2 regions of the Massilia sp. UBA6681 genome follow, and region 1 is predicted to be linked to the other one. Evidence: predicted binding sites of a transcription regulator. Region 1 holds the regulator's gene; the other holds the start of a gene.
The links. Region 1 encodes FliA, which starts transcription of late flagellar genes. Its sites were predicted from a motif close to CTAAAGTTTNNNNNNNNNNNGCCGNTA; they were not measured.

Region 1 (20,242 bases):
ACGCGAATTCATACCTAAATTGTATGAACCGGTGCCGTACAAAGCGAAAAAAGTAGCTGGACAGGTTCCGATCGCCGCATGGCGGGACGCTGGCCATGGGGACGAACTGGTGGAGGCGTTAGTCCAGCAGGATTTCAGGAATGTCCGTGTTGAGCTGGACGGAAGGTCACTCAAAGTTTCCTTGACCAACAACCGCATCGCGAATATGGGACGTGCGGTAGGACGTGCCGTGCGTACAGCGCTCGCGTTCGCGCCGGAGGGCACCCGTGCGATTCACGTGACCTATACCAAAGTAGAGCAGCCAGTTGCCACTTACGAGTTTTTCGACCTCGGCCGCTTGACCGACTATTTAAGTGGCCTAGTAGACCGAGAATACTTCCTGCAGACCGTTTTGGTGCGATACTCAAGCCCCGCAGACAAGGTGGATAGTGACCGGGACGGCTTGCTTGCGTCTATCGCTGACGAGGGAAGTGGCTTAGCGGTGCAGGTAGGTCGAGACGGAAATATGGTTCAGGTTGTTTCAGAGGACCGCGAAGCAAATCGATTCAAAATAGTGCCGAAGATTGGTTTCTTTTTCAACGATCCGAGCGGTGCTTTACGTTATGAGATCGCTGCAGCCGTCAATTACGATAAGCGTCTGTCCGAGGGTACTTATCTGAACACTGCGTTCAGGCTGAGCTTGCTCGAGAATATTTCTGGTGTAACCCAGCCATCAAACAGTTTGCTACCCCACGTACGCACGGATATTGCCGAATATAAGCGCGCGAGCAGGTTAAAAGTGAATCGTCTGCTCATCAACAAATACATGATGCTGGATGAGCGCGTGTACGCGCGTGCATCTGCCGGTTTTTATGAAGAGATGTACCGCGGCATAGGCGGCCAGGTTCTGTACTTTCCTAAAGACAGCCGCTGGGCTGCTGACCTGACGGTTGATGCGCTTCAGCAACGTGGATTCAAGGGGTGGTTCGACAAGCGCGACTACAAGACCGTTACCGCACTCGGTGCAATGCATTACAAGCTCCCTTACGATATTACTGCGACGGCGCGGGCAGGGCGCTTCTTGGCTAAGGACAAAGGGGTGCGCATGGAGTTCAAGCGTCGCTTCCAGTCCGGCACCGAGATCGGGGTTTGGTTCACGAAGACCAATGGCAAGGACATTACCAGCCCAGGCTCGCCGAGCGATCCTTACAATGACAAGGGCATATTCCTATCGGTACCATTGAACATCATGCTGCCAGCGGATTCCCAGGTGACGGCCGGATTCGCTCTTGCACCGTGGACGCGCGACGTCGGCCAGATGGTGGCTAGTCCTGGCGACCTGTACGACTTGATGGAGCAGCCGCGCAGGGACCTGACGACCTACGACGGCCTGGGTAACTTTGCCGAGCGCCGCGATGAGCAGGGGCGGGCCGCGGTGAATCCACCGGTGCGTGCGATGACGAGCCCATGGCCGGCCTTCCGCTGGCGCCTCGAGCAATCGGTGTCCACGACGCCGACGCTGCCGCAATGGGCCAATGGAACGATGCTTGCCGGTGGAGCGATCCTGGGCGGCGCCTTGCTGGACAAGCCTGTTGACCGCTTCATGAAGAAGCATGCCGGGTCGCGCGTCACGGAAGCCTGGGACAAGGCCGGCAAGGCGATGCCTGCCGTATTAGTCGGCGCGGCTGCCGGTGCGGTGGCGTTCGGCGATGCGCGGATGCAGAACATTGGTATCATCTCGCTGGAGTCCGTCGTCGGCGCCGCTGCACTGTCGATGGCGACCAAGCGCCTGGTCGGCCGTGCTCGTCCGCATGAAGAGCTGGGGCGGTGGAGCCGGGCGTCAAAGCGCTCGGACGCGTCCTTCCCATCAAACCACAGCGCCGTGGCATTTGCCGCCGTAACGCCCTTCGCCCAGGAATACGATGCCCCATGGCTGTACGGCCTGGCCACCGCGGGCTCGCTGGGCCGCAGCGCTGGGCGCCAGCACTGGGTATCGGATGTGGTCGCCGGTGGCGTACTCGGCTATGCCGTGGGTAGTTGGCTATGGCAGGCGCAGCGCGACAATCCGCGCTCGCACTTCGCTGTCAGTCCAGGGCCGAAGTCGCTCAGTGTGGCATGGAGCGGCAGCTATTGACTGTCTGTATGACACGTATTCCCGACTTTATCGCTGAAATCGCGTCGCGGTAACAACGATTTGCTGTCTGGAAGTTCCACTCTTATTTAAAATTGTCGTGTTTTGCATGAGCCATGCGTGTTCGACATTGGGCGAGCAAGACCGCTTACCGAGACGCTATCGCAGCTATTTGGAGTATTCGTATATGATCTTAACGACCGGCGGTGCCGGGTTTATTGGCAGTAACTTCGTGCTCGACTGGTTCACGGTGTCCGATGAAGCAGTCGTCAACCTCGACAAGCTGACCTATGCAGGCAACCTGGAGAACCTGGCCAGCCTGCGCGACAATCCGAACCATATCTTCGTCCATGGCGATATCGGCGACGTCGGCCTGCTCCGGCAACTGCTCAAGCAACACCGGCCGCGCGCGGTCGTGAACTTCGCTGCCGAGAGCCACGTCGACCGCAGCATCCACGGCCCGGAAGACTTCATCCAGACAAATATCGTCGGTACCTTCCACCTGCTGGAAGCGGTACGCGAATATTGGAGCGGCCTGCCGGAGCAGGAGAAGTCGGCATTCCGCTTTCTGCATGTGTCGACCGACGAGGTCTACGGCTCGCTTGGCAAGGACGATCCTGCGTTCCGCGAAACCAACCGTTACGAGCCCAACAGCCCGTATTCGGCGAGCAAGGCCGCCAGCGATCATTTGGTGCGCGCCTATCACCATACCTATGGCTTGCCGGTGCTGACGACGAACTGTTCGAATAACTACGGGCCATACCATTTCCCGGAAAAGCTGATCCCCCTGTGCATCCAGAATGCGCTGGGAGGCAAGCCACTGCCGATCTATGGCGACGGCCAGCAGATCCGTGACTGGCTGTACGTAAAGGACCATTGCTCTGCCATCCGCCGCGTGCTCGAAGCGGGCAGGCTTGGCGAGGTCTATAACGTGGGCGGCTGGAACGAGAAGGCCAATCTCGAGGTCGTCGGCACCTTATGCGCCATCCTCGATGAACTCAGCCCGCGCGCCGACGGTGCGTCGTACAAGACCCAGATCACCTTCGTCACGGACCGTCCCGGCCATGACCGCCGCTACGCGATCGATGCCACCAAGCTCGAGCGTGAACTTGGATGGAAACCGGCGGAGACTTTCGAGACCGGCATCCGCAAGACCGTGCGCTGGTATCTCGACAACCAGGCGTGGGCGCAAAATGTCACCAGCGGCGCCTACCGCGAGTGGGTCGGCAAGCAGTACGGAGCATAAATTGAAAATCCTCGTCACAGGCAGGAATGGCCAAGTCGGCTTCGAGCTGCAACGCGCGCTGGCGCCACTTGGTAAAGTCATCGCCGTCGGTCATGCAGATTGCAACCTGGCCGACGGCGAGGCAGTTCGTGAACTAGTGCGGCGCGTCGCACCGGATGTCATCGTCAATCCTGCAGCCTACACCGCCGTGGACAAGGCCGAGGCCGACGAAGCCACTGCATTCGCCGTGAACGCCGAGGCGCCCGGCGTTCTTGGGGAAGAAGCCGCGCGCCTTGGTGCACTGGTCGTACACTTTTCTACGGACTATGTGTTCAATGGCAGCAAGGATGGCAGCTACTCGGAAGACGATCAGCCCGACCCGCAAAGCGTTTATGGCGGCACCAAGTACGCGGGTGAGGTAGCGCTGGCCGCGGCCAATGCGCGGCACCTGATCATGCGCACCAGCTGGGTGGTGGGGGCACATGGGGGCAACTTTGCGAAAACCATGTTGCGTCTCGCTGCCGAACGCGAGCAGCTGAACGTCGTGGCGGACCAGTTCGGCGCCCCGACTTCGGCAGCAGTGCTGGCTGACCTGACAGCACACCTGGTCCGACAGTACCAGCGCGAAGGCGCGGATCGGTTCCCATACGGAACCTACCACGTTGCCGCATCAGGCGAAACCAGCTGGTGCGACTATGCGCGCTTCGTCATCGGTGAAGCGCTGACTGCGGGCCAGGCGCTCAAAGCAAGTCCAGAGACGGTCATGCCGCTCACGACCGCGCAGTACCCGACTCCGGCCAAACGGCCAGCCAATTCCAGGCTCGACACCAGCCGCTTCCGCAATACCTTCGGTTTGCGGCTCCCGCCCTGGCAGGAAAGCGTCCGCCACGTCTTACAGCAAATTTTTTAAAAGACAACAATGTCCAATTCCAAACGCAAGGGAATCATCCTCGCCGGCGGCTCCGGAACACGGCTTTATCCGGTGACCCAGGCCGTCAGTAAACAACTGATGCCAGTGTATGACAAACCGATGATCTACTACCCGCTCAGCACCTTGATGCTGAGCGGTATTCGCGACGTGCTGGTCATCAGCACGCCGCACGACACCCCGCGCTTTGCGGAACTGCTCGGTGACGGCAGCCAGTGGGGCATGAATATCCAGTATGCGGTGCAGCCTTCGCCTGACGGCCTGGCGCAGGCATTCATTATCGGGCGGGACTTCATCGGCAACGATGCAAGTGCCTTGGTGCTGGGCGATAATATTTTTTACGGACACGACCTGGTCAAGCAACTGCACAGCGCTAACGACCGTATCGATGGGGCCACGGTCTTCGCCTATCACGTGCATGATCCGGAACGCTATGGCGTGGTCGAATTCGATGCCAAGCAGCGCGCCATCAGTATCGAGGAAAAGCCGACGGTGCCAAAGTCGCATTATGCGGTGACTGGGCTGTATTTCTACGATAACAACGTGTGCAATATCGCCGCCGATATCAAACCATCCGCACGTGGCGAGCTGGAGATCACCGATGTGAACCAGTGCTACCTCTCTCGGGGGATGCTGGACGTCGAGATCATGGGGAGAGGCTTCGCCTGGCTGGATACAGGCACCCACGACAGCCTGCTGGAAGCAGCAAGCTTCATTGCTACATTGCAGAAGCGACAGGGCCTGCAGGTGGCATGTCCAGAAGAAATCTCCTACCGTCAAGGCTGGATCAATGCTGCGGACCTGCAAAAGCTGGCATCGCCCCTGTCCAAGAACGGCTATGGCCGTTACCTGTTGAATCTTCTAAAGTAATTTGATATGCCATATACCGTTACCCCAACCGCCATCCCCGACGTGCTGGTGTTGACCCCGAAAGTGTTTGGTGACGCGCGAGGCTTCTTTTTTGAAAGCTTTAATGCGCAGGACTTTAGGAAGGTCACGGGCTTGGAGGTTGACTTTGTACAAGACAACCACAGCAAGTCGGCAAAAGGCGTATTGCGCGGCTTGCACTACCAGATCCAGCATGCTCAGGGCAAGCTGGTGCGTGTAGTGCAGGGTAAAGTCTTCGACGTTGCAGTAGACCTGCGGAAAGCTTCACCGACCTTCGGGAAATGGGTGGGACAAATCCTTAGCGCGGAAAACCATTGCCAATTGTGGATTCCGCCTGGATTCGCGCATGGTTTCGTCGTGCTGAGCGAGTCAGCCGAGTTCCTCTACAAGACGACCGATTACTGGTATCCGGAGCACGAACGCAGCCTGATGTGGAATGATCCGACAGTGGCTGTCGAGTGGCCGATCGATTTTGGTCCCCAATTGGCGGCAAAGGATGCTGCAGGCCGCTCGTTCAAAGAGGCGGACTTCTTTGATTAAATGGTCGACATTGGCTCCCACACGAAAGCCATAACTCCAATATGAAAACGGCCGCGAAGCGGCCGTTTTTCGTCGGTAGAGTGCCCGAAAGCACTCTGACAGAACGATTAGTGGTGAGTCGTTGCCGAGTGAGCAGTGCTCGAGTCGCTGTCCGAAGCAGCAACGCCGACAGCAGCGACAGCAGCGCCGATGGCGATAAGGGTGGTGGTCGACAGACCAGCCAGGGCGGTGCCGCCCAGCAGGCCGCCGGTGCTTGCAGCGCCAGCGCCGGCAGCAGCGCCGGTACCAGCAGCGGTGGTACCGGTAGCGGTGCCGGTTGCGGTGCCGGTTGCGGTGGTGCTGGTTGCGCCGGTGGTGCTGGTTGCCGGAGCGCTGGTCTGGGCCAGCACTTGGGTCGACAGCAGGCTCAGGATCGCGCTAGCGACGAGAAGCTTTTTCATGTTAGGTCCTTGTTTGTTCAAAATTACAGAAGTGCAGAGTGCTACTTTTGCAAGCACATTATATTACCAAAACATTTCCTTGCATTAAAAAAAGGAACTGCTCGTTACATTCTGGCACAGCATTGCCACAATGGCATATCCCAAAGGTACGTTCATGCGGAGCGCATGTGCCGGCGACGTTTATGTGCAACCTTTCTGGTCAGTCGACGCTCGCTGAATACAGGGCACTTTGTTCCCCTGTTCGATGTATGGCCGCACGGCAATATCGGCGACAATGCTGACTTGTACTAGTCACGAACGACAAGACAGGGAAGCAAGATGGCGGACGACAGCGACGCAGAAAAGACAGAACCAGCGTCACCCAGAAGGCTAGAAAAAGCCCGTGAAGAAGGCGATGTCCCCCGCTCGCGCGAAATCGCCACGTTTACCGTCCTGATGACTGCCGGCGCCGGCCTGTGGATGACCGGCGGCTCGCTGATCGGCAAGCTGGAGCTGGCCATGCAATCCGGCCTGTCGCTCAGCCGCGACCAGGTCTTCAACCCCAACGTCCTGATCGAACGCATCACCGCCGACCTGGTGGCGGTCCTGATCGCCTGCCTGCCGCTGGCCGGCCTGATCATGCTGGTGGCGCTCGCGTCGCCGCTCCTGATCGGCGGCTGGAACTTCTCTTCCAAGGCATTCATGCCGAACTTCATGAAGCTGGACCCGATCAAGGGCATCGGCAACATGTTCTCCACCAATGCCCTGATCGAACTGCTGAAGGCCGTCGCCAAGACCTTGGTGGTCGGCGCCGTGGCCTGGGTGGTCATCATGGGCCAGAAGGATGCAGTGATCGGCCTGGCGCTCGAGCCGCTGAATGCCGGCAGCGCCCACGTGGGCGAGCTGGTGGCCAAGGCTTTCCTGTTCATCACCGGCGCCCTGGGCGTGATTGCCGCCATCGACGGCCCCTGGCAGCTGTGGCACTACCACGACAAGATGAAGATGACGCGCCAGGAAATGATCCAGGAGTCGAAGGAGTCGGACGGCAATCCGCAGATTAAGGGGAAGATTCGCCAGATGCAGCGCGAAATGGCGCGCGGCCGCATGATGCAGAATGTGCCCACTGCGGATGTGATCGTCACCAACCCGACCCACTATGCAGTGGCGCTCAAGTACGCCGACGGCCAGAAGGGCGCGCCGCGCGTGGTGGCCAAGGGTGTCGACGACGTCGCCGCCAAGATCCGCGAACTCGGCGCCGAGCACAAGGTGACCCTGCTGGAAGCCCCGGCCCTGGCCCGTGCGCTCTACAAGCACACCGACATCGACGAAGAAATCCCGGAGAAGCTGTTCTCGGCCGTGGCGGAAGTGCTCGCCTACGTCTACCAGCTGCGCGCCTACAAGAAGGGCGAAGGCCTGTATCCGGATCGCCCGACCAAGCTGGCGGTGCCGGCAGAGATGGACCCGAACGACCCGGCCTATAAGGGACCGGGGGCAGCAAATACCGACCCGAATAACGGAGCATTGCACTAATGAACAGCGTCAAACTGCCGGCATGGACGAACGGGCTCGCGTCGCGCGGCGCCAGCGCGCTCGCGGCCCCGATCTTCATCGTCATCCTGCTGGCGATGATGATCCTGCCGCTGCCGGCCTTCGTGCTGGACGTGTTCTTCAGCTTCAACATTGCGCTGTCCGTCATCGTCTTGCTCACCGCGCTGTATACGGTCAAGCCGCTCGACTTCATGGCCTTCCCGGCCATCTTGCTCATTTCGACGATGCTGCGCCTGGCGCTCAACGTCGCCTCGACCCGTATCGTCCTGACCGAAGGCCATACCGGCGGCGCGGCCGCGGGCAAGGTGGTCGAAGCCTTCGGCCACTTCCTCATCGGCGGCAACTACACGGTCGGTATCGTCGTCTTCGTCATCCTGACCATCATCAACTTCACGGTCGTCACCAAGGGCGCCGGCCGTATCGCCGAAGTGGGCGCGCGCTTCGCCCTGGATGCGATGCCGGGCAAGCAGATGGCGATCGACGCCGACCTGAATGCCGGCCTGATCGGCGAAGCAGAAGCCCGCAAGCGCCGCAACGAAGTGGCGCAGGAGGCCGAGTTCTATGGCGCGATGGACGGTGCATCCAAATATGTGAAGGGCGACGCCGTCGCCGGCATCATGATCACCCTGATCAACGTGATCGGCGGCCTGATCGTCGGCGTGGTGCAGCATGACCTGGCCTTCGGCCAGGCGGCCGAAACCTATACGCTGCTGGCCATCGGTGACGGCCTGGTGGCCCAGATTCCTTCCCTGATCATCTCGATCGCGGCCGGTATGGTGGTCTCGCGCGTGGCCAATGAGGACGACATCAGCAGCCAGGTCACCAACCAGCTGTTCGCCCGCCCGGAAGCCCTGTACATCACCGGCGGCATCATCTTCGCCCTGGGCCTGATCCCGGGCATGCCGAACCTGATCTTCCTGCTGCTGGGCAGCGTATTGATCGGCGGCGGCTGGCTGATCGCCAAGCGCAAGAAGGAAGCGCCGGCCAAGGAAGCGGCCGCGGCGGAAGCGGCGGCAACGGCCGCGGCCGGCGGCGCGGCCGCCACCCCCGCCGAATCGGAAGAGGCGACCTGGCAGGACGTCATGGCAGTCGACACCCTCGGCCTGGAAGTGGGCTACCGCCTGATCCCGCTGGTCGACAAGACCCAGGGCGGCGAACTGCTCAAGCGCATCAAGGGCATCCGCAAGAAGTTCGCCCAGGAAGTCGGCTTCCTGGCGCCGCCGGTGCACATCCGCGACAACCTGGAACTGAAACCCTCGGCCTACCGCATCACGCTCAAGGGCGTGGAAGTGGGGACTGGCGAAGCGATCAACGGCCAGTTCCTGGCGATCAATCCGGGCATGGCCAGCGGCACGCTGCCGGGCCTGGTCACCACCGACCCGGCCTTCGGCCTGCCGGCCACCTGGATCGACGCCAGCCTGCGCGACGAGGCGCAGAGCCTGGGCTATACCGTGGTCGACGCCGGCACCGTGGTGGCGACCCACCTGAACCACCTGATCACGACCCACGCCTCGGAACTGCTGGGCCGACTGGAAGTCCAGGACCTGCTGGATCACCTGGCCAAGGGGGCGCCGAAGCTGGTCGAAGACCTGGTGCCGAAGGTGGTGTCGCTGTCGACCCTGCAGAAAGTGCTGCAGAACCTGCTGCTGGAAGGCGTGCACATCCGCGACATGCGCACCATCATCGAGTGCCTGTCTGAGTACGCCGGCCAGACCCAGGACCCGAACGAGCTGACCGCCATGGTGCGGGTGGCGCTGGGCCGGGCCATCGTGCAGCAGCTGTTCCCGGGCACGAATGAACTGTCGGTGATGACCCTCGACAACCGTCTCGAGCGTTTGCTGATGCAGGCCATGGGGGCGGGCGGCGACGGCACCGGCATCGAGCCCGGCTTGGCCGACACCATTGCGCAGCAGGCGGCGAATGCCGCCGCCCAGCAGGAACAGATGGGCCTGAGCCCGGTGCTGCTGGTGCCGGCCCCGCTACGCGTGTTGTTGTCGCGCTTCCTGCGCCGTGCGGTGCCGCAGCTGAAGGTGCTGTCGCATAACGAAATTCCGGAGACCAAGACGATCCGGGTGACCAGCCTGGTGGGTGTGCCGATGTAAGCATGCCGCGTAGTCAAGGCAGTGATGGCTACCGATTTGTCTCTTTTTGGAATCATCCCCCTGTTCTGGGGGCTGTTCCCAGTGCCCAAAGTCAAGTTAACGTGTTGATTTGTGATAACATTCTCGTTGCTCTAAAACAGTGCACGAAATTTCCCGGGCCGTGATGTCATCGCGGCTCATCTACAACCACCTCCCGATCAGCCAACGTTGTTCAGTTGGATTGAACACGTTCGGTGTCTTTGCGATTAATAATGCTGGAATATCAACAATTTGGGCTTGGCTTGACGGCGTTGGCCGTGAGTTTTGCTGTGTGTCTGCTGATCGTCCTGTCGCAGAAATGGCACGGTAAGCTCTCTCACGACCACGACCTGAACGGCGTGCAGAAGGTGCACACGACCGCAGTGCCGCGCATCGGCGGTATCGGTGTCATGGCAGGCGTGCTGCTTGGTCTGGCGCTGTTCCAGATGCTGGCGCCGGCTGGCGTCAACCCCCTGCATTCGGCCGACATCCGCCTGCTGCTGCTCGCCAGCCTGCCGGCTTTCCTCGCCGGCCTGATCGAAGACTTCACCAAGCGCGTGTCCGTTCGGGTGCGCCTGGCCGCGACCGCCATGAGTGCGATGATCGCCAGCGCCGCCCTGGGCGCGACCGTGACCGAACTCGACCTGTGGGGCGTGGATACGCTGCTCGCATTTGCTCCGTTCGCCATCATCGTGACGGCCGTGGTCGTCTCGGGCGGCTCGAATGCCATCAACATCATCGACGGCTTCAACGGCTTGTCGAGCAGCACGATCATCATCATGTCCGCCGGCCTGGCTGCCGTCGGCCTGCAGCATGGCGACCATCTGGTGGTGGCCATCGGCGCTCTGTGCATCGGCGCGACCGCCGGTTTCCTGGCCTTGAACTATCCGTTCGGCAAGCTGTTCCTGGGCGATGGCGGCGCTTACTTCCTGGGCTTCCTGGTCTCGGAAATGGCCGTGCTGCTCCTGGTGCGCAACCCGTCGGTGAATGCATGGCAGGTGCTGGCGATCTGCGGCTATCCGGTCATCGAGGTGCTGTTCAGCATGTATCGCCGCCGCGTGATCCAGAACGTCAGCCCGGGCGCGCCGGACGCGCTGCACCTGCATACGCTGGTGTACCGCCGGCTCGTCTTCAAGCATGTCCGCCGTGACGCGTCGCGTCCGTGGAACCGCAATGCCAGCGTGGTGTGCTTCATCGCTCCTGCGGTGGCGATGTGCGTGGCGGTGAGTGTGATTGCCGGCGCATCGGCGCCGGTCAGCCTGGCGATCGTGGCGGCGCAGCTTGCGCTCTACATCGTGGTGTATGGCCGTCTCGTGCGTGGCCGCTGGGGTGTTGCCGGTCGTGCCAGCGCCGACGCCATCTCGGCCAGCGCCAACGCTTCCTCGTCTTCCTGATTTGCACGCCGCGATACCGGTCCGCGGCGGCCGGTATCAGCGGCGTCGCCGCTGTACCCACCAGTTCTCGAACCAGATCGAGAAGTGCAACAACAATCCTGTGACGAACAGGAAATCTCCCACACGACCCAAACGCAGGCCTGCGGCGATGACGCCTGCGATCAGGAACGCCGCCCTCAGGGCAGGGATGCTGTTGTCCAGCGTCTTGCAGAAGGTGATCAAAAAGGCTTCTCCAGACATGCCGGCTTGACGCTTCGGTATCCTGAACTTCATCTGTTGGGCCTTTCGTTATTGTTCCGGAAACCCGGTACGACCGAGTATGCATCAAATTCGTCACAGTTACAATCTGAGACAATTGAGTTTCATCAACTGATTGCTCGCCGTAACATTGCGTTGTAATCACGCTACTTATATCAGTTATCAGCGTTGTAGATGATTGTTGCATATCTGGCATGATCTGTCGCGCGTTTCAGCTGTCGTGCGCCATTACCCAAGAGGCGGCCAATGCCGCCGCCCAGCAGGCGCAGATTCCGGAAACGAAGACGATTCGGGTGACTATCTTGGCGGGGGCGATGTAAGGAATCGTCGGGCTGGCCTCAGGCACTGGTCGATATCGCCCCGGCTAAGACGCCGGCCTGTGCGCGCAACGCCGGAAGATAAACCAGCCTGCAAATGTCAGAGCAAGGATAACAACAAGCGCACTACTGAGTGCGAGCAAGGTTTCGAGATCCCGTAGTTCTTCTCCGTTGGTCGAGCTGTAAAGCTCGATCAGCCAGAGCGACACTGCTGGCGGCAGCTGCGGGCCAAGGTCGGGACGCGCGAGCCAAAAATGCCCTAGGGCGGCGGTGCCGGCCAGAACCCAGGTGCCAAGCATGAAGCGTGTGGTAGTCGGTTTCACTTGACTGTTATTTGGCCGTAAGCCATCAAGGCGCTGCCAGGAATGGCGATCTGACTGCTTGCCTTCAGGCGGGCGCGCAAGATGTTGAAATCAGCACGGCTGTCGATAGTAATGCAACCCTGGCTGATACCCAGGCTTCCCTTCGGGTGAAGCCGAAAACTGCCTCGCTTTACTTTATTGCAGAAAGTTTCATCGTCAATTTTTCCGTCAGCGGCATAGAGGGCAAACCAGTCCGATTTGTTACTGAAGAGGTCGCGCAAGGGACCCAGCATGCCACCCGATTGGCGATCGATTATGTAGTAGAGACCAGGGGGAATCGGCCCAACGCCTGCATGGCAGGCAAATTCCCGGCGATTTGCATGGGCTCCTAAGCCCGAGAACGCTGGAAACTGTGTTGCATACACGTTAACCATGCTCATCGGTTTACCATTGAGTTCAAACGAGCAGCGAAGCATGTGCGTTTCTCCCGGGAGGTTTGCTCCAGCTTGTCGAGCATAGGCAAGCGCCGAATACGGTCGCTGTGATGCCACAATTTCCCTTCGTTTGCTTCCCCGGTTGGCGCAGGAAGCGACGACCGTGGGGAAATAAGCCTGGTTTCCCTCCCTTTTCCCTCGATGGTTTCCTCATGGCATCGCCAATAATGTGGGCTATGTAAGGGCGATTGCGCCCATCAATCAGACATAGAACAGTACAGTTGAAGTGCGGAGAGAAACGATGAACGTGAAGAAATTTACAGCGGCTACTTCCCGTGACGCCTTGCGCAAGGTGCGCGAGGCGCTCGGCCCTGACGCGGTCATCCTTTCCAACCGCCCGGTGGACGGCGTGGTCGAGATCCTCGCACTCGACAACGACGACGTCGCCGCATTGGCTTCCCCAGCCATCGACGAGCCGCAGGCGCCGAGCTTCCAGGCCTTCGACAACGATTTCGACCCGGAACCCGTCTTCAGCCGCGCCCCGGCCGCCTTCGCGCCCGCCGCCCCGGAACCGCGCCAGCCTGCGCCACGCGCCGCTGCGCCGAAGCTGGACCCGTTCGCCGGCCAAGCTTATGTGGAACGCCGCGCAGCGCCTGCCATCGAACCGGAAATCCCGCCGACCTACGTCAACCGTCGCGCCCCGAGCCCGGAGCCGGGCATCGACATGGCCGCCATGACCCAGATGATGAGCGCCGCCATCGCCCAGGCCAAGGAATCGGCTGCTCACGAAATGAGCGGCATGATGAACGAGATCCGCGCCATGCGCGGCCTGATGGAAACCCAGCTGGCCGAACTGTCCTGGAACGCGACGCAACAGCGCGAGCCGCAGAAGGCCGCCGTGCTGCGCGAGATGCTGGCTGCCGGCTTCTCGGCCACCCTGGCGCGCTACCTGATCGACAAGATGCCGGCGACGAAAGATGTGGCCGAAGCCCTCCGCTGGATCAAGACCGTCCTGGCGCGCAACCTCACCACCATCGCCAACGAAGACGATCTCTTGAACCGCGGCGGCGTGTTTGCCCTGGTTGGCCCGACCGGCGTCGGCAAGACCACCACCACCGCCAAGCTGGCAGCGCGCTGCGTGATGCGCCACGGACCTGACAAGCTGGCCCTGATCACCACCGACGCCTACCGTATCGGCGGCCACGAGCAGCTGCGCATCTACGGCAAGATCCTCGGCGTGATGGTGCACTCGGTGAAGGACGAGGCCGACCTGCGCATCGCCCTGAAAGAACTCAAGAACAAGCACACCGTCCTGATCGACACCATCGGCATGTCGCAGCGCGACCAGATGGTGACCGAACAGGTGGCCATGCTCTCCGAATCCGGCGCCGACGTGAAGCGCCTGCTGTGCCTGAACGCGACCTCGACCGGCGAGACCCTGAACGAAGTGGTGCGCGCCTACCAGGGCTCGGGCCTGGCCGGCTGCATCATGACCAAGCTGGACGAAGCCGCCTCGATTGGCAACGTGCTCGACGTCGTGATCCGCCAGAAGCTCAACCTGCACTACATCTCGAACGGCCAGCGCGTGCCGGAAGACCTGCACCTGGCCGACCGCGCCATGCTGATCGACCGCGCCTTCCGCAACAACCGCAACGCGGCAAGCCAGTTCGGCGACGCCGACCTGCCGCTGATGATGGCCGCCGCCGGCCAGGACCGTTCGCTGCGCGAGGTGCACCTTGGCTAGTTTCGATTTCGACCAGGCCGAAGGCCTGCGCCGGATGCTGCAGGGCCCGCGCCCGCGCATCGTCACTTTTCTGTCCGCCACGCCCGAAGACGACAAGGGCGCCATGCTGGTCAACCTGGGCGCCTCGCTGGCCCAGCTGGGGAACGAGGTCCTGATCGTCGACGCCTGCGAACGCGACTACGGCGTGGCGCGCCGCCTGGGCCTGAACCGGGCCGCCAGCCTGGCCGCCGTGGCGCGCCAGGAGTATGGCCTGAACCAGGTGCTGCACGCGGTGCCGCAGGGCTTTTCGGTGGCATCGCTCGGCCGTCCGCACGGCAGCAATGACGCGCGCCGCCTGGCCAAGACCTTCGACGTGCTGGTGGGGCAGGCCGGCATCGTGATGGTCGACGGCGAACTGGGGCCAAGCGGCGAATTCCCGCTGCCGCTGATGGCGAGCTCGGAGATCGTGGTGCAGGTCTCTACCAGCGCCGCGTCGATCACGAATGCCTATGCGCTGATCAAGCGCCTGGCGCAGCAACTGGGCCGCCGTCCCTTCGGCATCCTGGTGACCGGCGCGACAGAGGCGGAGGCCAAGGTGGTATACGATAATATGTCAGCTGCGGCAACACGCTACCTGGCGGTCAACCTGCGCTCGATGGGTTCGGTGCCGGCCGACGAGTACCTGCACCGGGCCGCGCGCCTGGGCCGGGCGGTGGTCGATGCCTTCCCGCTGGCGGGGGCCTCGGTCGCCTTCCGTCGCCTGGCAGGCAAGTTCGCGTTGCACGCGATGCCTGGCATGGGCAGGGGATGAAGAACAAAGATAGCGGAAGAGAAAAGCAGAACGCATGTACACGGTCAAAGGGAAAGCGGACAAGAACCATTTGCTGACGGAGCACATGCCGTTGGTGAAGCGTCTTGCCCACCACATGAAGGCCAAGCTGCCGCCTTCGGTGGAAGTCGATGACCTGGTGCAGGCCGGCATGATGGGCCTGCTCGACGCGATCAACCGCTACGAAGACAACCACGGCGCCCAGTTCGAGACCTATGCGGTGCTGCGCATCCGCGGCGCCATGCTCGACGAGCTGCGCAACAGCGACTGGATGCCGCGCAGTACGCGCCAGAACATGCGCAAGGTGGAAGCCGCGATGGAGGCGCTGCAGCAGCGCCTGGGCCGTCCGGCCAGCGAATCCGAGATCGCCAAGTCGCTCAAGATGTCGCTTGCCGACTACCAGGAGATGCTGGGCGACGGCGGCGGCCACCAGCTGCTCTACTACGAAGACTTCCACGACCAGGGCGAGGACGGCGGCAGCGACAGCTTCCTCGACCGCTATGCGGTGGACGACAGCGATCCGCTGCGCAGCCTGCTCGATACGGGCTTCCGCCAGGCCGTGATCGACGCCATCGACGCCTTGCCGCCGCGCGAGAAGATGCTGATGGGGCTCTACTACGAGGAAGAACTCAACCTGAAGGAAATCGGCGCCGTCATGGGCGTGAGCGAGTCGCGGGTGTCGCAGCTGCACACCCAGGCCGTGTCGCGTCTGCGCGCGGCGCTGCGGGAGCAATTGTGGACTGGGCCAGCGTAGCCGGCCTGGTGCTCGCGATCGCGGGCATCTTCATCGGTCATACGCTGGACGGCGGCAAGTTCGCGTCGCTGATCCATCCGTCCGCCTTCGCCATCGTGGTGATCGGCACCTTCGGCGCCACCCTGCTGCAGAGCGAGCGGCGCAGCTTCATGCTGGGCCTGCGCATGCTGCGCTGGGTGTTTTTCCCGCCTAAATCGAACCGTGAGCTGCTGTCGCGCGAGATCGCGCTGTGGAGCCTCTCCGCGCGGCGCGACGGCCTGCTCTCGCTCGAGCAGTACATGGGCACCAAGGATAAATTCATCCAGAAGGGCCTGCGCCTGGTGGTCGACGGCATCCAGCCCGAGAAGATCCGCAGCCTGCTCGAGAACGAGATCAACGCCTACGAATTCTCGCAGCGCCAGGCGGCGCGCATCTGGGAGTCGGCGGCCGGCTATGCGCCCACCATCGGTATCCTGGGCGCGGTGCTGGGCCTGATCCACGTGATGGAAAACCTGTCCGATCCGGCGCGCCTGGGGTCCGGCATCGCGGTGGCCTTCGTCTCCACCGTGTACGGCGTGGGACTGGCCAACCTGTTCTTCTACCCGGTCGGGAATAAACTGAAGGCCATCGTCAGCGACAAGGTGGCCCAGTACGAGATCCTCGCCGAAGTCTTCCACGACCTCGCCACCGGCGACCACACCCGCGTGGTCGACGAACGGGTGGCGAGCCTGCTAACGCGCCACTGACCGGATCATGGCGCGCAAACGCTACGACGATGGGGCCCAGGAAAACCACGAGCGCTGGCTGATCTCCTATGCCGATTTCATCACGCTGCTGTTCGCCTTCTTCGTCGTCATGTACGCGATCTCGATCGTCAACGAGGGAAAATACGCGGTGCTGTCCGAAGCCCTGGGCGACGCCTTCGGCGGGCGCAGCGTGGCGCCGCAGGCGCACACCAGCGTCGAGCCGGTGCTGCCGCTGTCGCACATCGTCAACCGCAAGCGCCAGGAAGCCGCGCGGCGCGAGCGCGAGCGCATGGAAATCCTGGCGAAAGACCTCACGGCCACCCTGATGCCGCTGGTGAAATCGGGCCAGGTGCGGGTGACGCAGAACGCGCGCGGCATCGGCATCGAACTCAATGCGAGCGTGCTGTTCGCGCAAGGCGAGGCGACCCTGCAGCAGGAGGCGCGCGAGGTGCTGGGCGCGGTGGCGGGCCTGCTCAAGGATGCGCCGCAGCGCATCGAGGTCGAGGGCCATACTGACAACCTGCCGATCACCAACGAGCGCTTCGCCTCCAACTGGGAACTGTCGGCGGTGCGCGCGGCCAGCGTGGTGCGCCTGTTCATCGAGAGCGGCGTGCAGGATGTGCGCCTGTCGGCCATCGGCCATGGCGCGACGCGCCCGGTGGCGCCGAACGACACGCCCGCCAACCAGGCGCGCAACCGGCGCGTGGCGGTGATGATCCTGGCGTCGGTGCCGGAACCGCTGCCGGCGGGTGTATAGTAGGCATGAAATAAAAGTACGTTTCTGCAGTTCTTTTGAAATAATATTTCAAGGAGAAAGAATGCATGTCACACGCTTTTTGCCGCCGGCCCTGCTGGTCCTCGGAGGCCTGGTGAGCGCAGCCGGCGTCGTCGGCGCGCAGGAGAAGGAAGAGCAGGTGCGCCACCAGCTCGAGGTCGAAACCGGCGGCGGTACGGTACGGGTGCGCCTGCTGGTCGAGAACCGCGGCGACACCGCGATCTACATCCCGCGCGAAATCGCCGCCGGCGACGAGATCACCGGCCGCCGCTTCGAGCTGCGCGACGCCAGGGACCGGCCGCTCGACTATGTGGGCATGATGGTCAAGCGCGGCGCGCTCACGGCCAGCGACTGGCAGGAAGTGGCGCCGCACAGCATGCACATGAACACCATCGACATCACGCCGTCCTACGCTTTCAGGAAAGGGAAGCAGGGCTACGAGATCCGTTACGACGGGCCGTGGCTGGCGAATCTCACGCAGCTCGACGCGGTAAAACACAGTCCGGCCGCGCCGGTGAAGTTCAGTTTCAGCCAATGAAAACGGGCCGGCGTTGCCGGCCCTTCGGTGTTGTAGGGTGGGCGGGTCCCCCGCCCACGCGGTCAACCAGCGGCGAGATCATCGTAACGCGTCTTTTATCCTCCAACTATCACCGCGTGGGCGGGAAGACCCGCCCACCCTACATCAGTCCAGCGCCGGGGTGTTCTCGCCGAAATACTCGTGCGAATCGGCGTTGTTGACCGCATGCGCCGGATTGGTCCTGGCCAGCTCGGCCGCTCCCTGCTGGCCGTATACGTGGTCGTCGGTGGCGGCGACCACGTCGAAGTGGCTCAGCTCGTGCAGCAGGGTGCCGCCGCGCGAGTCGGTGCCGGTCAGGGACGCGGTCCAGAACGCCTTGCAGACATAGATCGCGTAGGGCTGGGCCGGATACACGTAGGCGAAATAGTTTTCGTTGCAGCCGCAGTCGATCTTCAGGGGCTTGGTCTCGAAGGCGTCGCGGATCGCCGTGAAATTGGTGTTCACGGTGGCGGCGCGGCCGGCATCCAGGGCGCCGAACCAGGTGCCGTAGCGGGCGCCGTACTGCGCGCCCCCGGCGCCCGCCGCCAGGTAGTTGTGGGCGTCGACCGTCATCGCCTTGCCGGCGTCCACGGCCGCCGCCAGCTGCTCCTGCTGGGCGTTCGAGCACTTGCTGAATTCCAGCGAGGCGGCGCCGGCGACGGCCTGCTTGGCCGGCGGCCTGGCCCCGCGCGGCAGGCGCCCGTCGATCCAGATCCCGACCTGGCTGGACGCCAGCGCACCCGGCACCGGGCGCATTCCGGAGGCGGCGAACAGGCCGCTCGAGGCGGTGCGGTAGCGCAGCTGGTAGGGGCCGGTGACGCTCATCTCGTACAGCGCCGACAGCTCGACCGTGCTGGTGAGCGTGGCGCCGGGTTCCAGCCGCAGGTAGTCGTCCGGGCCGGGGGCCGGGCGCTTGGCCTTGATGCCGAGGTAGCGTACTGGCTGGCCGTCGCGCAGCACCTCGAACAGCGGCGCCTGCACGCCCGCCACCGGGGTGTGCCACTTGAGCAGGAACTGCGGCGTGGCGCTGTTGTTCTGCAGGGTGACGCGCACCAGCACCTCGTCGCTGCGGGCGAATTTTTCACGCACGGGCTGGACGCTGACGTTGACGTCCTGCGCCAGCGCGGGCAGGGCGGACAGGGCCAGCGTCAAGGACAGCAGCGGGCGCGGCAGGATTGAGTGGCGCATGGCGGGCTCCTTGCAGTTGGGATTGAACCTACTGTGCGCCGCCGGCGCGACCGCATCTTGAGCAATCCCAAGCGTATATTTACCGCGGGCAACAAAACCACACCGTGAGTATGGCCTATTAACAACAGATGTGATTATCTGTGATTATTTGCTCGATTCGGGACAGAGCCATTGCTATGATGCAATCAAACTATCCTCCCGTAAATATTTCTCCTTTCTAAGCCATGAACGCCCTGCATGACCTTGTTGACGAGCTCGCCCGCGAGATCGGGCTCGACTGCGAGGAAGTCGCGGCGCGCAAGGCCTACCTGGAACTGGACGAGCCCGACATCGAGGCCCTGCGCGACGTGCACGCGCTGCTCGAGTCCCATCGTGACGCCTTCTCGGACCGCTTCTACGCGCACCTGATGTCCTTCCCGAAGCTGCGCGGCATGCTGGGCGACGGCGCCGAGGCGCGCCTGCGGCACGTGCAGGCCGCCTACTTCAGCAGCCTGACGGCCGGCGAGTATGGCGAGGAATACATGCGCGAGCGCCTGCGCGTGGGCGCGACCCACCAGCAGATCGGGCTCGATCCGAAGTGGTACATCGGGGCCTACCGCAAATACCTGTCGGAGCTGTCCGGCCTGCTGTGGCGCCGCCTGCGCGGGCAGCCGGAACGCTTCCGCGCCGCCCTGGAAGCGGTGCTGAAGATCGTCTGCTTCGACATGGGCCTGGCGCTCGACACCTATACCCATGCCAGCCAGCGCAGCAGCCTGCAGAATCAGAACTACCTGGAGCAGGTCATCGACGGCATGCCGGCCGGCCTGGTGGTGGTGGACGCCGAACTGCGCGTGCGCTCGATGAACCGCACCATGGCCGACCTGCTGGGCGTGCCCGACAGCCTGCTGCTGGAGCGGAAACCCGCGCTCGAAGAGCTGATTCCCTGCCGCGAACTGGCCGACCGCGCCGCCGAGGCGCTGGCCTCCGGCGCGCGCCACGACCACGTGCTGGTCACGCTCGACGGCCGCGCCGACGGCGTGCGCTACGTCGACTTCAACATCCGCCGCGCGCGCAAGGACGGCAGCTACATGCTGCTCCTGATCGGCCAGGACATCACCTTCCGCCGCAAGGCCAGGTTGCGCCTGCAGGAGAGCGAGGAGTTCTTCCGCCTTACCTTCAACCAGGCCGCGGTCGGCATCGCGCTGCTGGGCAGCGACGGCCGCGTGCTGC
Region 2 (9,945 bases), on a different contig from region 1:
TTCGCGCGCTGGCATGGCGGCTTCCTGCGGCTCAAGGACCGCCTGCTGGCGGCCCTGCGCGCCAGCGGCTTCTGGCGCCGGGTGCGCGCGGCCATGGCGGATGCGCGGCGCCGCCTGCGCCGGCTGCTGCGCCATGCCGGGCGCCAGCCCAGCCACTTGGTGCGCGTGCTGCGCCGCCTCAAGACCCGCGTCAGGTCACGCTTCCAGGCGCGCGAACAGGCGCGCCGCCAAGACAAGACAGAGACCGAACTTCCATGAGTCCCATCCTTGCCCTGGCCGCCGAAATGCAGGCGGCCGCTTCCGAAATCTATTTGCTCGACGCCGTCACCCTGCGGGTAATCGACGCCAACCAGGCCGCGCGCCTGAATCTGGGCATGGACGCGGCCACGCTGCAGGCGATGGACGCCTACGCCCTGGCGCCCGGCCTCGACCGCGCCGCGCTGGGCGAGCTGCTGGCCGGGCTGGGCGAGGAAGTCGGCGCCCAGGTCAGCCTGCGCACCCGCTTGCGGCGTCTCGACGGCAGCAGCTATCCGGTGCGGCTGTGTTTCCTGCGCATCGTGCGCGACGGCCGCTCGCTGCTGCTGGCGATTGCCGACGACCTCAGCCTGGAGCAGGCGTCCGCGCAGGCGCTGGCCCAGTCGCAGGCGCGCTTCGACGCCATCGTGCGCAATACCCCGGGACTGGTGTTCCAGTTCGTGCTGCACCCGGACGGGCGCCAGGTTTTCCCCTGGCTGAGCGAGGGCTGCGCCGCCCTGCTCGGCCTGTCCGTGTTGGAACTGCAGCACGACGCCAGCCTGTTCGAGCGCCTGATCCTGCCTGAAGACCGCAAGGGCTGGCTGGAATCGATGGCGGCCTCGCGCGCCGCCATGAGCGCCTGGAACTGGGAAGGCCGGATCTGGATCGACGCCTGGAAGGACGTCAAGTGGATCAACCTGCGCGCCACTCCGCATCCCGTCGACGGCGGCGCGGTGCAGTGGGACGGCATCATGACCAACATCAGCGCCAGCAAGGAGGAACAGGAAGCAAGCATGCGTTCGCGCGCCCGGCTGGCCGAACTGACCGACCACATCGAGCAGGTCAAGGAACAGGAACGGGCGCGCATCGCGCGCGAGATCCACGACGACCTCGGCGGCAACCTCACGGCCATCAAGATGGCGCTGGCCATGCTGGCCGCGCGCCTGCCCGACAACCAGCCGGCCCTGCTGGAAAAGGCCAACTACCTCGACGACCTGGTCGACCGCACGATCGAGGCGGTGCACCGCATCTCGCTCGACCTGCGTCCCACCATGCTCGACCTCGGCATCGTGGCCGCGCTGGAGTGGCAGGCGCGCGAATTCGAGAAGCAGATGGGCATCGCCTGCGCCTTCCGCTGCCCCCTGGACGAGGGAGAGGAACTCCTGCTCGACGACGACCACGCCACCGCCCTGTTCCGCATCTTCCAGGAAGCGCTGACCAACATCGCCAAGCATGCCCACGCGACCCGGGTGACGGTGACGCTGCGGCCGCAGCGCGCCCACCTGACCCTCACGATCTGCGACAACGGACGCGGCATCCACCCGGGCGACCGCCTCAAGCCGCATTCCTTCGGCCTGCACAGCATGAGCGAGCGCGCCAAGGCTTTCGGGGGAACGCTGAGCTTGTCGTCCGCGCCCGGAGGTGGCACGATGGTGACTATCAAGACCAGGCTGGCAACAGATAAATGAGTGACAAGGCAACAATCCGGGTATTCATCGCCGACGACCATGCGATCGTGCGCGAGGGCCTGAAGCAGATCCTGGCCGAGCAGCGCGACATCATCGTCGCCGGCGAGGCCGAAACCGGGCTCGATGCCGTCAAGCTGGTCGGCAAGGCGCGGCCGCACGTGATGCTGCTCGACATCTCCCTGCCCGACCGCAACGGCATCGACGTGCTCAAGCAGATCAAGAAGGACCGGCCCGAGCTGGCGGTGCTGATGCTGTCGATGCACCGCGAAGACCAGTACGCGATCCGCTCGCTCAAGGCCGGCGCGGCCGGCTACATGACCAAGCAGAGCGCCCCGCGCGAGCTGGTTACCGCGATCCGCCAGGTGGCCGCCGGCCAGAAGTACGTGAGCGCCGCCCTGGCCCAGACCCTGGCGGCCCAAGTCGGCGAAGACCACGAGGCGCCGCTGCACGACGCCCTGTCCGACCGCGAATACCAGACCCTCACCATGATCGCCTCCGGGATGACGGTCAGCGACATCGCGCGCGAACTGTCGCTGTCGGTGAAGACGGTGAGCGAATACCGGGCCCGGCTGCTGGCGAAGATGAAGCTCAAGAACAGTGCGGAATTGACCCATTACGCCATCCGCAACCAGTTAGTGGGATGACATCTGTTGTAGAAGTACAGAAATAACACAGTTTGTTGCTGTTTTTTAATTGATGATTGGCAAAGAAGCTGCTTATCATGTCGCTCAACAGCATTCCGTGTCTTGACAGCCATGTCCATCTCGTCCCCGCCGGCCGGCACCGGCCAGAATCCCGCCGATATTGCTCGCGAAGCCTTCCGGCGCCTGGCGACGCGCCGCATCGCGCCGACGCCGGACGCCTATAGAGCCATCTACGACGAGATCGCCGGCGTTCCTCCCGCCCCGCCGACCCCGGTCCCGAATCCCGCCGCCGAGGTGCTGGAAAGCTTCGCGCGCCGACTGAGCGAGACGCCGGGCGAAGTCTCGGAACCCGGCCGCCGCATGCTGCGCGCCGCCCGCACCGCCGACTGGACCGGCTACGCCCAGGCGCTGAGCCAGATGGCGGACCGCCACCTGCGCCGCAACACGCCGGTGATGGCCCTGGGCGACGAGGACCCTGATGCGCGCCAGCTGCGCGAGATGCTGGGCCGCTCGCTGGCCTATGCGCTGGCCACCCTGCTGGCCGGCAGCCCGCCTTTGGTCCAGGAGGCGGAAGCGCTGGGCGGGGCGGTCCGGCTGGCGCGCGGCGAGGAGCTGGGCGAGCTGTCCGGGCGCCTGAAGCAGCTGTGCTACCAGATCGAACTGCGCAGCGGCGACAGCGCCGAGCAGCAGGAACTGCTGCTGCGCCTGTTCCGCCTGCTGCTCGACAACGTCAACGAACTGCTCGACGACGACAGCTGGATGCGCGGCCAGATCGCCGCCGTGCAGGACCTGATCGCCGGCCCGCTCGACGTGCGCTCGCTGGAAGACGCGACCCGCAGCCTGAAGGACGTCATCCTCAAGCAGGGCCAGCTGCGGCACAGCATCTCGGACGTGCGCGCGACGATGAAGAACATGATGATGACCTTCATCGACCGGCTCGGCTCGGTGGCGGCCTCGACCGGCGACCACCATGCCAGGCTGGCCGGCTATTCCGACCGCATCGGCCGCGCCGCCAACATCGACGAGCTGAACGAGGTGATGGAGGAAGTGCTGCGCGAGATGCGCGCCGCCCAGGACGAGGCGCTGGCTTCGCGTGACCGCATGGTGGCCGTGCACAAGGAAGTCCAGGAAGCCGAGGACCGCATCCGCACGCTGGAAGCGGAACTGCAGCACATGAGCGAGCTGGTGCGCGAAGACCAGCTGACGGGCAGCCTGAACCGCCGCGGCCTGGACGACGTGTTCGAGCGCGAGAGCGCGCGCGCCGACCGCCGCAATACGCCGCTGTGCGTAGCCATCCTCGACCTCGACAATTTCAAGAAGCTCAACGACACCTACGGCCACCTGGCCGGCGACGGGGCCCTGAAGCACCTGGTGAAGGTGGTGCGCGACACCCTGCGCTCGATGGACGTGATCGCCCGCTTCGGCGGCGAGGAATTCGTGATCCTGATGCCGGAAACCCCGGTGGACGCCGCGGCGGCGGCGATGGTGCGCGTACAGCGCGAGCTCACCCGCCACTTCTTCTTGCACGACAACGAGAAGATGCTGATCACCTTCTCCTGCGGCGTGGCCCTGCGCATCCCGAACGAGGACCAGGCCAGCCTGGTGGCCCGGGCCGACCGCGCCATGTACCAGGCCAAGCAGAGCGGGAAGAACCGGGTCGTGGTGGCCGACTGATCCCGTAGGGTGGCCGGCTCCGCCGGCCGCGCATTCAGACAGACGTCGATCCACCGAACCATGCAAACGGAGCCTTCGGCCTGCCTCGCATGATCATTCCGACAACGACATTTCATCTCCGGCCACGTATTTCCGGAGTCCTAAGCCCGGCTTTACAGAAAAAATAAATTATTTTTCGCCCTAAAGTTCCCGATTTCCCAGTCGTCTAGACGTGCCTGCCCAGCAAACTTGAGGGAAATAATCGCGAATTTATTTTCATCTCCAGCCTCAAGTTCTTGCCGCAAAGCACGTTACCTGCATCAACAGCGGTGTGATCGTCACGGAACAGCGTGGCGCACCAAAGTGAACAGGGCACAGTGGCCCACCCCGAAATACAGTCTGGAGAAATACCATGGCATCCGTAATCAATACCAACGTTGCATCCCTGAACTCGCAGCGTAACCTGTCGACCTCGCAAGCTTCCCTGAACACCTCGATCCAGCGCCTGTCGTCGGGCCTGCGCATCAACAGCGCCAAGGACGACGCTGCCGGCCTGGCCATCTCGGACCGCATGAATTCGCAGATCAAGGGCATGAACCAGGCCACCCGCAACGCGAACGACGGCGTGTCGATGGCCCAGACCGCCGAAGGCGCCCTGTCGAGCTCGGGCGACATCCTGCAGCGTATCCGCGAACTGGCAGTGCAGTCGTCGAATGCATCGAACTCGGCCAGCGACCGCAAGGCCCTGCAGACCGAGGTCACCCAGCTCAGCTCGGAACTGAACCGTATCGCCAACACCACCGAGTTCAACGGCCAGAAGCTGCTGGACGGCTCGATGGGCACCGCGAACTTTCAGGTCGGCGCCAACGCAGGCCAGCTGATCTCGATGACCGGCGCGAACTTCACCACCACGACCTACGGCAACAACCAGGTCGGTAAGGATGCCGACCAGGTCGCGGCCACCTCTTCCATGGCTGCCGGTTCGGCAACCATTTCGGGCGCCAACGGCACCAAGACCATCAACACCCTGACGACCGACACCGCCAAGAGCGTCGCCTCCAAGATCAATGCCGAATCGGCAGGCACTGGCGTGACCGCCACCGCACGTACCGATGCGCTCGTCAAAGGCGCCGCTGGCGCCTACACCCTGGACCTGGTCTCGGACAACAGTGGCACCAACGAGTCGGTCAAGATTTCGTTCTCGATCGGCGGCGACGGCAGCAAGTCGGATGACTATGCGGCAGCCATCAGTGCGTTCAACGCCCAGACCGCGAAGACCGGCGTGACCGCCTCGTACGATGCAAAGAACGGCGGCGTCAAGCTGACCAATGCGGAAGGCAACGATATCAAGCTGACCAATAGCGGCACGACTTCGATCAACATGGGCGGCTACAAGGCCGACGGTGACGTGATCGCAGCTGGCGGCGTTGCACTGGCCGCAGCCGCCAGCTTGGTCGCCAACGGCCGCGTCACCATGGACTCCGAGAAGAGCTTCTCGGTCGTCGAAGCGACCGCCGCCGGCGTTGCGGCTGCAACCGGCATCAACCTGGCCGGCAACTCGGAACTGAAATCAGTCGCCAAGATCGACATCAGCAGCTTCGACGGCGCCCAGGCAGCCATCAAGGTCGCCGACGCCGCCCTGGCAGCAGTCAACGACCAGCGCGCCCAGTACGGTGCACTGCAGTCGCGTTTCGAATCGGCAATCTCGAACCTGTCGTCGACCACCGAAAACCTGTCGGCATCGCGCAGCCGCATCGTCGACACCGACTTCGCTTCGGAAACCGCGAAGATGACTCGCGGCCAGATCCTGCAGCAGGCCGGCACGTCGATGCTGGCTCAGGCGAACTCGCTGCCGAACGGTGTCCTGTCGCTCCTGCGTGGCTAATGGTTGACGGACTAGCCAGTCCATCCGTGCAGTAAAACGACTCCTCGGCTGAAGAAATTCAGCCGAGGATTTTTTGCTAGGAAAGTCACATGAACATCCAATCTCTTGGTTCACCCGTGGCGCCGCGGCTGGAAGAGCGCCCCCTTCCGGCACTCGAGCAGAACAGCCCGCCTGCCAGGGTAGCGAAACCGGCTGAGGCACAGGAGGCCGCTCCGCCCTCGCGCGAGCAAGTCAACGACGCCGTTAAGAAGATCAACGAGGGCATGCATGCGTCCTCGCAGAGCCTGGAATTCGCGATCGACGAAGACAGCAAGGAAATCGTCGTCAAGATCATCGACCAGGGCACCCGCGAGGTGGTCCGCCAGATTCCCTCGGTCGAGGCGCTCGAGATCGCCAAGTCCATCGACAAGATGCGTGGCCTCTTGATCAGCCAGACGGCCTGAAACTCCAGCATGCGGCCCGGCGTACGCCTCGCGAAGGCATGCGCCGGGCTTGCACGCCTGTCAACCCTGTATTACCCCCTCCGTCCTTTTATTCATCTAATTGAATTAAGCCCCATTTCCCACTCTTAAGTCCGGTTTGCTTCTGTCGATAATGACTTACATTATCGCTTTCACGGGAGAAACAAAGTGGGCATCAGTTCAACCGGCATTGGTTCCGGCCTCGACGTCGACGGCATCATCACCAAGCTGATGCAGGCCGAAGCGGCACCGCTGTCCAACTTCGACAAGAAGGCGGCCGCGCTGCAGCAGCGCCTCGCCGCCCTCGGCAAAGTCACCGCGGCCGTCGGCTCATTCCAGGCCGCCCTGACCTCGCTGAATTCTCCCTCGACCTTCAGCGCCCTGAACGCCAGTGCGGCGAACAAGGACATCCTCAGCGGCACGGCCAGCACGGGGGCGGTCGCCGGCAAGTACAAGATCAACGTCAGCCAGTTGGCTTCGGCCCAGAGCCTGACCACCGCCGGCCGGGCCAGCATGAGCGCGACCATCGGCTCCGGCGCCAAGACCACCCTGACCTTCCAGTTCGGCAGCATCAGCGGCGGCAGCTTCGGCGTGGCGGGCGGCGCACTGAGCGCCTCGACCGCTACCGGGGGCATCAGCAACGGCTCGCTGACGTTGAACGGCACCGCCATCACCACCAGCGGCGGCACCCGCAGCGCGGCCCAGCTGGCCGAAGCGATCAATGCCAAGAGCGAAACGACCGGCGTGACCGCCAAGGCCGGCACGGCAAGCAGCGCGGCCAACCTGTTTGCCGGCTTCGGCAGCGTCACGACCACGGCCACTTCCAGCTACGCCTTGACGGTGGGCGGCGTGCAGATCGTGTCGCAGGCCGGCACCGGCTCCTCGCTGGGCAAAGCCCAGATCGACACCGCCCTGGCAGGCGGCACCGTCAGCGCTGCGCTGGCGGCCGCCAACATCAGTTTCACAGGCACCGCCGCCGCCGGCACCCTGCAGTTCACCGCGGCCGACGGCTCCAACCTGACGGTGGCCGAGGTGATCGGCGGCACCGGCGGCGCTACCGGCGGCCTCAAGGGAACCGGTGTCGCCAACACCGGCACCAGCAGCAGCACCACCGCGGGCGTCACCCTGAGCTCGAAGGACGGCAGCCAGATCCTGGTCGGCGGCACCAACCCGGCCGCCGCCGGCCTGAGCGCCGGCCCCGCCGGCAGCTACCTGGGCGGCGCCGTCTTCAGCCAGGACGGCGCGCAGGCGAGCGGCACCGTGACGCTCGAGGCCGGCGACCAGTCGCTGCAGGGCATCCGCGATGCGATCAACAAGGCCAACATCGGCGTCACCGCGACCATCGTGTCCGACGGCGGCGCCAATCCTTACCACCTGGTGCTGACCTCGAACAAGACCGGCGAAAAGTCCGCGATGAAGATCGGCGTCGACGGCGTCGACGGCCAGCCGGCCGATCCCGCCATCGCCGCCCTGCTGGGCCACGATCCGGGCGGCGTCCAGGGCCTGACCCAGACCAGCGCCGCCCAGGATACCCTGCTCAACATGAACGGGATCGACATCCGCAGCAGCAGCACCACCGTCACCGAGGCGGTGCAAGGCGTGTCGCTCGACATCAAGGGGACCGGCAGCACCACGCTCGACGTTACCCGCGACACCGCCGCGGTCTCGACTGCCGTCAACAACTTCGTCAAGGCCTACAACGAACTCAACAAAACGATCTCGAGCCTGGCCGGCTACAACGCCGAGACCAAGACCGCCGGCGTACTGCAGGGCGACGCCTCGGTGCGCTCGATCCAGAGCCAGCTGCGGCGCCAGCTCGGCGCTTCGGTCGAGGGCCTGGGCGGCAAGCTGACCACCCTCAGCCAGGTCGGGATCACCTTCCAGAAGGACGGCAGCCTAGCGGTCGATTCCACCAAGCTGAACAAGGCCATTACCGAGAACTTCGCCGAGATCGGCGGCCTGTTCGCGGCGATGGGCTCGACCACCGACGGCCAGATCAAGTTCGACAAATCGGGCGCGGCCACCAAGCCGGGCACCTACGGCGTCAACATCACCAGCCTGGCGACCCAGGGCACGCTCATGGGCGCTTCCCCGCTGTCGGGCTCGACCACGATCGCCTCGAACACGACCTGGCGCGTCACGCTGAACCAGACCGACCCGGTCACCGAGACCAAGATCCAGGAAATCAAGCTGGCCGCCGGCACCTATACCAACGCCCAGCTGGCTTCGATGCTGCGCGCTGCGATCAACGGCAACACCACCTTCGCCGGCGCCGGCGACACGGTCGAGACCAAGGTCGGGGACGATGGCCGCCTGTCGATCTCCTCGAGCAAGTTCGGCGAGCTGTCGAACATCGCGATCGCCGCCGTCAGCGGCACCGACCCGAGCGTCCTGTTCGGCGCCGCCGCCCCCGTCAAGGGCACCAACGTCGAAGGCACGATCGGCGGCGTCGCCGCCATCGGCAACGGCCAGACCCTGACGGCAGCGGCGGGTTCGCCCGCCGACGGCATCCAGCTCTCGATCACCGGCGGCTTGCCCGGCGAACGCGGCACGGTCAGCTTCTCCAAGGGCTTCGCCTTCGAACTGACCAACCTGGCCGCCAGCTTCACCGGCAAGGACAGTCTGCTCAACAGCAAGACCGACGGCCTGAACGTCACGCTCAAGTCCGTCACCAGCGCGCGCGACCGGTTCGAGTCGCGCCTGGAAACCATCGAAAAACGCTACCGGGCCCAGTTCACTGCGCTCGACACGGCCCTGATGTCGATGCAATCGACCTCGGCTTACCTGACCCAGCAGCTTGCGGCGCTCACCGCGAACGCAAGCTAAGCTTATCCACCTGGAGAACACGATGTTTGGAACCATGCAACGCGGCGTCGGCGCCTATGCGAAAGTCGGTCTCGAGACCGGCGTCGCCGCCGCTTCCCCGCACAAACTGATCGTCATGCTGTACGACGGCGCAATGGTGTCGATCCTGAGCGGCATCAGCAACATGAAGGCCGGGAACATCCCCGCCAAGGGCGCCGCCATCTCGAAGGCCATCAACATCATCGACAACGGCCTGCGCGCCGCCCTCGACAAGAAGGTCGGCGGCGAGATCGCCCAGAACCTCGACGCCCTGTACGAATACATCAGCGCGCGCCTGCTCAAGGCCAACCTCAGCAACGACCCGGCGATCCTGGAAGAAGCGCATGCGCTGCTGTCCGAACTGCGCGAAGCCTGGAACGCGATCGACCCGCAAGCCGCGGCCGCCGGCACGACGGCCCCTGCCGCCCCGGCGCCGATGCGCGCCCCGACCCTGATGAGTGCCTGAAGAACATGCCGCAGATGACCAGCGACGATATCGTCGATACCTATGAAACCATGGCGGTGATCACCGACCAGATGCTGCGCGCCGCCAGCGACAGCGACTGGGACCGCCTGGCCGAGCTCGAACAGCAGTGCGCCCTGCACGTGCGCCAGCTGAAGGAAAGCGAGCCGCAGCCGCTGGCCGGCCCGCAGCGCGTCAAGAAGGTCGACGCGATCCGCCGCATGCTTGCCGCCGACCGCCAGATCCGCGACCTGACCACCCCCTGGATGGCGCGCCTGTCGGCCCTGATCAA

Region 2: fliD (flagellar filament capping protein FliD) is a predicted target of FliA. The motif match lies at 6,453-6,479, and genes of this name have one in related genera.

Annotation. Positions count from the first base shown of each region.
Region 1 is NZ_DKJX01000052.1:85,487-105,728, forward strand. Features, by position in the region: gene B2R83_RS08200 (YjbH domain-containing protein) at 1-2,113, shown strand, start outside; gene rfbB (dTDP-glucose 4,6-dehydratase) at 2,298-3,356, shown strand; gene rfbD (dTDP-4-dehydrorhamnose reductase) at 3,304-4,245, shown strand; gene rfbA (glucose-1-phosphate thymidylyltransferase RfbA) at 4,255-5,133, shown strand; gene rfbC (dTDP-4-dehydrorhamnose 3,5-epimerase) at 5,140-5,691, shown strand; gene B2R83_RS08225 (hypothetical protein) at 5,799-6,131, opposite strand; gene flhB (flagellar biosynthesis protein FlhB) at 6,450-7,640, shown strand; gene flhA (flagellar biosynthesis protein FlhA) at 7,640-9,760, shown strand; gene B2R83_RS08240 (MraY family glycosyltransferase) at 10,057-11,172, shown strand; gene B2R83_RS08245 (hypothetical protein) at 11,209-11,445, opposite strand; gene B2R83_RS08250 (hypothetical protein) at 11,795-12,070, opposite strand; gene B2R83_RS08255 (DUF2778 domain-containing protein) at 12,067-12,525, opposite strand; gene flhF (flagellar biosynthesis protein FlhF) at 12,785-14,227, shown strand; gene B2R83_RS08265 (MinD/ParA family ATP-binding protein) at 14,220-15,017, shown strand; gene B2R83_RS08270 (RNA polymerase sigma factor FliA) at 15,052-15,789, shown strand; gene B2R83_RS08275 (flagellar motor protein) at 15,771-16,514, shown strand; gene motD (flagellar motor protein MotD) at 16,522-17,271, shown strand; gene B2R83_RS08285 (hypothetical protein) at 17,333-17,827, shown strand; gene B2R83_RS08290 (M35 family metallo-endopeptidase) at 17,972-19,033, opposite strand; gene B2R83_RS08295 (EAL domain-containing protein) at 19,258-20,242, shown strand, end outside.
Region 2 is NZ_DKJX01000068.1:11,754-21,698, reverse strand. Features, by position in the region: partial or broken gene B2R83_RS10950 (hypothetical protein) at 1-258, shown strand, start outside; gene B2R83_RS10945 (sensor histidine kinase) at 255-1,703, shown strand; gene B2R83_RS10940 (response regulator) at 1,700-2,347, shown strand; gene B2R83_RS10935 (GGDEF domain-containing protein) at 2,459-4,021, shown strand; gene B2R83_RS10930 (flagellin) at 4,413-5,885, shown strand; gene B2R83_RS10925 (flagellar protein FlaG) at 5,975-6,328, shown strand; gene fliD (flagellar filament capping protein FliD) at 6,515-9,172, shown strand; gene fliS (flagellar export chaperone FliS) at 9,195-9,656, shown strand; gene B2R83_RS10910 (flagellar protein FliT) at 9,662-9,945, shown strand, end outside.